One region of the Acuticoccus sediminis genome, then DNA from elsewhere that is predicted to be linked to it. Evidence: riboswitches for the same ligand, from Rfam matches in the RefSeq annotation. Region 1 holds a riboswitch; the other holds the start of a gene.
What was found. Region 1 has a riboswitch for thiamine pyrophosphate ahead of thiE (thiamine phosphate synthase). Riboswitches for the same ligand answer to the same signal wherever they lie in the genome.
Positions count from the first base shown of each region.

Region 2: another riboswitch for thiamine pyrophosphate. It lies ahead of thiC (phosphomethylpyrimidine synthase ThiC); the one in region 1 lies ahead of thiE (thiamine phosphate synthase).

Region 1 is NZ_QHHQ01000003.1:125,609-128,988, forward strand. Features, by position in the region: gene DLJ53_RS14825 (uracil-DNA glycosylase family protein) at 1-90, shown strand, start outside; gene DLJ53_RS14830 (hypothetical protein) at 280-879, shown strand; gene DLJ53_RS14835 (Lrp/AsnC ligand binding domain-containing protein) at 922-1,158, opposite strand; TPP riboswitch at 1,250-1,347, shown strand; gene thiE (thiamine phosphate synthase) at 1,342-2,781, shown strand; gene thiD (bifunctional hydroxymethylpyrimidine kinase/phosphomethylpyrimidine kinase) at 2,778-3,380, shown strand, end outside.
Region 2 is NZ_QHHQ01000004.1:307,532-310,911, forward strand. Features, by position in the region: gene DLJ53_RS19570 (fumarylacetoacetate hydrolase family protein) at 1-1,133, shown strand, start outside; TPP riboswitch at 1,273-1,402, shown strand; gene thiC (phosphomethylpyrimidine synthase ThiC) at 1,498-3,306, shown strand; gene thiM (hydroxyethylthiazole kinase) at 3,303-3,380, shown strand, end outside.

The sequences.
Region 1 (3,380 bases):
CGGAGGAACGCCTGGTTCGAGGCGGAGCACCTGCCGGAGTTGCGGCAGCGGATCCGGACGATCCTTTCCCGCACCGAGGATGCCGCCTGACCACCGGCCACAGACCCCGGCGTTGCTTGCGGCGGCAAGTCGCCTTCTGTTCTTAACTAATAAGTAATAGTAAGTGTCCTCAAGGACTTGCCGACTGGAAAAGCAAGCGTCGTGCGCCTATCATGATCGATACACCGATGCTCTGAGGTTGATGTAATGAAGTCCGAGGCCGCTCGGTTACTCACAGGCATGATACTTTCGGTCGGCCTGACCGGGACGGCGTTCGCGCAGAACCAGGACCTGCCGCCCGCCGCGGCCGAGACGCGGGACACCGGCCGCATCTTCCTCGACGGCCGCGTCGCCGAGGTCTACGTCGACAACGTGAAGACGATCGCCGTGATGCCAGAGGCACCGCAGTCCAACTGCCCGTCCACCGAGTACGTCTACGAGCGCGACCGGCCGAAGTGGCTGTACGAGACCGGCCGCCTCCTGGTGGCGGCGGAGGAGGGGGCGGACATCCGCATCTCCTTCACCTGCTACGGCGGCCTTCAGAGCATCAACGCGATCCAGTTCCTCTCCCCGTCGACGCGCCGCGTGACCTCCGGCACGCCGCAGCAGTCCCGTCTGGTGCCGACGGCGGCGGACCAGCGGAACGGCCTGCCCCCGTCCCGCAACCCCGACACGCGGCAGGAGACGCGCTCCCCCGGCACCGCGGCGGCGGCCGTGAGCGACGCGCGGGGCGCGCCGCTGCCGACCGGCGGCGTCGGCGCGGCGGGCGGGTTCGCACCGCCTCCGCCGCCGAGCGCCGCCAACGCGGTCAACCAGCGCGTCGCCCCGCTGCCGCGGTAGCGACGGCACCGCCTCGAAGGGGCGGCGTAGACCGGACGCGGCCTAGAACGCCTTGAAGGTGATGATGGTCTTGGTGTCCAGAATGCCGGGAACGGCGTGGACCTTCTCGTTCACGAAGTGGCCGATGTCCGTGTCCCGGTCGACATAGAACTTCACGATCAGGTCGTAGTCGCCGGCGGTCGAATAGATCTCCGAGGCGATCTCGGCGTCGGCCAAGGCGTTGGCGACCTCGTACGATCGGCCGAGCTGGCACTTGATGAGGATGAAGAACGGCGTCATGGGCTCCTCCCGCCCGGCTTTGATGCGGTAAACGTCGCGGGCGGACAACCCCATAGGGTGTTGGCGTCGATGGGGAAACTCCTTAGATGTTGGTTGTCCAAGGGGGCGCCTTCGGGCTGAGAGGCATGTTGCCGACCCCTAGAACCTGCTCCGGGTCATGCCGGCGAAGGGATTGGAGACCACGTGACGCACCCGACTTCAGCACGAATCGCAGCCCTCGGGCCTGAGACCGGCGGCCCGCCGCCGCTCGCCGGTGCCCTGTTCGACCCGACGGACGTCGCCGCGGCGCTCGGGCGGCTGGCGATGGCCCGACCGCGCATCCACGCCCTCGTCGCCCCCGTCGCGCAGCCGCTGGTCGCCAACGTCGCGGCGGCGCTGGGGATCGACATCTCGATGACCATCGACGCCGACGAGGTGCGCCCGATGGCCGCGGGCTCCGGCGCGATCTGCGTCAACCTCGGCATGCTGGATTCGGCGCGGCGGGCGGGGATCCTTGCGGCGGTGCGGACCGGCCAGCCGTTCGTCCTCGACCCGGTGAAGGTCGACCGCGTGCCGGCGCGCCTCGCGTTCGCGCGCGAGCTCCTCGCCTACAAGCCGAGGGTGGTGAAGGGGAACGCGGCGGAGATGGCGGCGCTCGGGCCGGTCCCGGACGGAACCGTCGCGGTCACCACCGGCGCGGTCGACCGGCTTTCGGTTCGCGGTCCGATGGGCGACCGGACCGTCTACCTCGCCAACGGGACATCGAAGCTGGACCGCGTCATCGCGACCGGGTGCACCGCGGGGATGCTGATCACCTCCATCGTCGCGATCGAGAGCGACCCCATGCTGGCGGCCGTCGCCGGCCTCAGCCTGATGAACGTCTCCGGCGAGATCGTCGCGTCCAGCAACCCGGGGCCGGGTTCGTTCGCTGTCGCGCTGGTCGACGCCATCGGGACGGCGGACGCGCAGGAGATCGCTGGGCGCATCCGGGTCGCCAAGCCGCCGCTCGATCCGCGCCTTTACCTCGTCCTCGGGCCCGGCGAGCCTGACCCGCTCAGGCTGGTCCGCGCTGCGACGGCGGGCGGCGTGACGCTCGTCCAGTGGCGCGACAAGTCCGGCTCGACGGCCGAGCAGGTGGAGGCGGTCCGCGCGCTGGTTGCGGCGTCGCCCGTGCCGGTGCTCGTCAACGACCGCGCCGACGTGGCGCGGGCCGCTGGCGCCGCCGGCGTCCATGTCGGCCACGGCGACCTCTCGGCGGCCGAGGCGCGGGAGATCGTCGGCCCGGCGGCCATCGTCGGCCTGACGATCCATTCGTTGGACGAGGCGGTCGCGGCCGACAATGCGCCCATCGACTACGCGTCCGTCGGCGGCGTCTTCGAAACGCACAGCAAGGTGAATCCCGACCCGCCCATCGGCATCGATGGTTTCAGGGCGATCGCCGGGCGGCTGCGGCAGCGCCGGCCGGCGCTTCCCATCGTGGCGATCGCCGGGATCACCGAGGAGCGGGCCGAGGCGCTCGCCGCCGCCGGGGCCGACGGCATCGCCGTCATCAGCGCCATCACCAGCTCCGGGGAGCCGGGCCGGGCCGCGGAAGCCCTGCGGCAGGCCTTTGCCCGCGGACAGGCCAGGGAGACCGCATCATGATCGCCCTCACCATCGCCGGCTCGGATTCGGGCGGCGGCGCCGGGATCCAGGCGGATCTGAAGACCTTCGCGGCGCTCGGCGTCTACGGCGCCAGTGTCATCACCGCGCTGACGGCGCAGAACACGATGGGCGTGCAGGGGGTCTATCCGATCCCGGCGGACTTCGTGGCGCAGCAGCTCACCTCGGTGATGTCCGACCTCGACGTGCGCGCGATCAAGATCGGCATGCTCGCCGACGTCGCGGTCATCGACAGGCTGGCGGATATGCTGGCGGCCGTCCCCGTCCCCGTGGTGCTGGACCCGGTGATGGTGGCCGCGTCCGGGGACCGTCTCGTCCCGGTGGAGGCGGTGGCGGCGCTGCGTGACCGGCTGTTCGGTGTCGCCACCATCGTGACGCCGAACGTGCCGGAGGCCGCGGTGCTCCTCGGCACCGCGGAGGCGACCGACGAGGCCGGGATGCGGGCGCAGGCCATGGCGCTCGCCGACCGCGGTCCGGCGATCCTCCTCAAGGGGGGGCATCTGGACGGACGGGAGAGCGTCGACGTCCTGTGCATCGACGGCGCGTGCGAGCGGCTGACCTCGCCGCGCGTCGCGACGCGC
Region 2 (3,380 bases), on a different contig from region 1:
AAGACCAGCGCGCCACCCTGCTCGGCCGGGCCTTCCGCCCCGGCATCGGCCCGTCGGTCGTCACCGTCCGCGACGGCGCCGTCATCGACATCACCAGCAAGGCCTACCCCACCGTGCGCGACGTCACCGAGGCGGACGACCCGGTCGCCGTCGTCCGCGGCGCGAAGGGCGAGGCCATCGGTGACGTCGGCACGCTGACGGCCCAGACCGCGGCGACGCGCACGGCCGACGCTCCCTACCTCCTCGCCCCGGTCGACCTCCACGCCGTCAAGGCGTCGGGCGTCACGTTCGTCGCGAGCCTCATGGAGCGCGTCATCGAGGAGCAGGCGCGGGGCGACCTCTCCAAGGCGGCGGCGCTCCGGTCGGAGATCACCGGGCTCATCGGCACGGACCTCTCCCGGCTGAAGCCCGGCTCCGAGCAGGCGATGGCCCTCAAGGAGGCGCTGATCGCCAAGAAGGCCTGGTCGCAGTACCTCGAGGTCGGCATCGGGCCGGACGCGGAGATCTTCACCAAGGCGCAGCCGATGAGCGCGGTCGGACCGGGCGCCTATGTCGGCCTCCACCCGGTCTCCTCGTGGAACAATCCGGAGCCGGAGATCGTCATCGTCATCGCCTCCACCGGGCGGATCGTCGGCGCCACGCTCGGCAACGACGTCAACCTTCGGGACGTCGAGGGACGCTCGGCGCTCCTTCTCGGCAAGGCGAAGGACAACAACGCGTCCGCCGCGCTCGGCCCCTTCATCCGCCTCTACGACGAGAGCTTCGGCGCGGCCGACGTCGCGGCGGCGGAGGTGAGCCTGACCGTCACCGGCGAGGACGGGTTCGAGCTCTCCGGCCGCTCCTCGATGCGGCAGATCAGCCGGTCGCCGGAGGAGCTCGCCGGCGCCACCATCGGCAGCCACCATCAGTACCCGGACGGGCTCGTCCTCTATCTCGGCACCATGTTCGCCCCGGTGGAGGACCGCGACGCGCCGGGCCAGGGGTTCACGCACCACCCCGGCGACGTCGTCACCATCGCGACCGAGACGCTGGGCGCCCTCAGCAACACGGTCACCTATTCGACCGAGGCTCCGCCGTGGACGTTCGGCATGCGCGAGCTGATGGCGAACCTCGCCGGCCGCGGCCTCCTCTAGGGCCCCGGGCCGCCGCCCTGCGGAGCGGCGGCGGCTTCCCCCGTCCGGCACCACGCCGGCGGCCTGTCGATCCTGGTGACGCCCGGACCGCCGCGACGGCGACGGCTTGACGAGCGCCCTCCCCCGGGAGCAGGCTTGAGGCCTTCACCCGGGGGGTCCCGACAAGGGGCTGAGATTCTGATCGCCGGTCCGAGCGGGACCGGCAGCGCAGTGACCCGAAGAACCTGATCCAGTTCATACTGGCGTAGGGATGGTGTTCGGGTCTCGCGCGGGACCGTTGGGCGACAGGTCCGATCCTCCGGCGCAACCTCTCCCATTCAACGCGGAACTGGGTCTCCACGCGCTGGAGCTGGGAGGCTCACTCATGACCGACGTTTCACCGACCGTTACCACCGGCCCGCTGCCCGCCTCGCGCCGGATCTACCGGCCCGGGACGATGCACCCGGACATCCGCGTGCCGCTGCGGCAGATCGACGTGCATCCCTCGGCCGGCGAGCCGCCCGTCACGGTCTACGACAGCTCCGGCCCCTACACCGACCCCGCCGCCGAGATCGCCATCGACCGCGGCCTCCCCCGGCTCCGCTCCGACTGGATCGCCGCGCGGGGCGACACCGAGGCCTACGACGGTCGCACCGTGAAGGCCGAGGACAACGGCTTCGCGCAGGGCGAGCGCCTGACGCCGGAGTTCCCGGTCCGGCACCGGCCCCTGCGCGCGCTTTCCGGACGGGCCGTCACGCAGATCGCCTACGCCCGCGCCGGGATCGTCACGCCAGAGATGGAGTTCGTGGCGATCCGCGAGAACCTCGGCCGTGCCGCCCTCAAGGAGACGCTCGTGCGCGACGGCGAGGACTTCGGCGCGGAGATCCCGGACTACGTCACCCCCGAGTTCGTGCGCGACGAGATCGCGAGGGGGCGCGCGATCATCCCGGCCAACATCAACCACCCCGAGCTCGAGCCGACGGCGATCGGGCGCAACTTCCTCGTGAAGATCAACGCCAACATCGGCAACTCGGCCGTCACCTCGTCCATGGCCGAGGAGGTGGAGAAGATGGTGTGGGCCACGCGCTGGGGGGCGGACACGGTCATGGACCTCTCCACCGGCCGCAACATCCACAACATCCGCGACTGGATCGTCCGCAACGCCGCCGTCCCCATCGGCACGGTGCCGATCTACCAGGCGCTGGAGAAGGTCGGCGGCATCGCCGAGGCGCTCAACTGGGAGGTGTTCCGCGACACCCTCGTCGAGCAGGCCGAGCAGGGCGTCGACTACTTCACCATCCACGCCGGCGTCAGGCTCCACATGATCCCGCTGACGGTGGACCGGGTGACCGGCATCGTCTCGCGCGGCGGGTCGATCATGGCCAAGTGGTGCCTCCACCACCACCGCGAGAGCTTCCTCTACGAGCACTTCGAGGAGATCTGCGACATCGCGCGGGCCTATGACGTGTCGTTCTCGCTCGGCGACGGCCTGCGCCCCGGCTCCATCGCCGACGCCAACGACGCGGCGCAGTTCGCCGAGCTTGAGACGCTCGGCGAGCTCACAAAAATCGCCTGGGCGAAGGACTGCCAGGTGATGATCGAGGGGCCCGGACACGTCCCCATGCATAAGATCAAGGCCAACATGGACAAGCAGCTCGCCGTCTGCGGCGAGGCGCCGTTCTACACCCTCGGTCCGCTCACGACCGACATCGCGCCGGGCTACGACCACATCACCTCCGGCATCGGCGCGGCGATGATCGGCTGGTTCGGCACCGCGATGCTCTGCTACGTCACCCCCAAGGAGCACCTCGGCCTGCCCGACCGGGACGACGTGAAGACCGGCGTCATCACCTACAAGATCGCGGCCCACGCGGCGGACCTCGCCAAGGGCCACCCGGCCGCGAAGATCCGCGACGACGCGCTGTCGCGCGCCCGGTTCGAGTTCCGCTGGGAGGACCAGTTCAACCTTTCGCTGGACCCCGACACCGCCCGCGCCTTCCACGACGAGACGCTGCCGAAGGAGGCGCACAAGGTCGCGCACTTCTGCTCCATGTGCGGGCCGAAGTTCTGCTCGATGCGCATCTCACACGACATCCGCGAGGAGGCGAAGGCCGCCGCCGGCATGGCCGACATGGCCGAGCGCTACCGCGACGGCGGCAACCTCTACATGCCGGTCGAAGAGGTGCAGTCGTGACCCAGTCTCCGGGCGCCCTCCTCGGCGCCCTGCGGACGAGCCCGCCGCTCGTCCAGTGCCTGACGAACTACGTG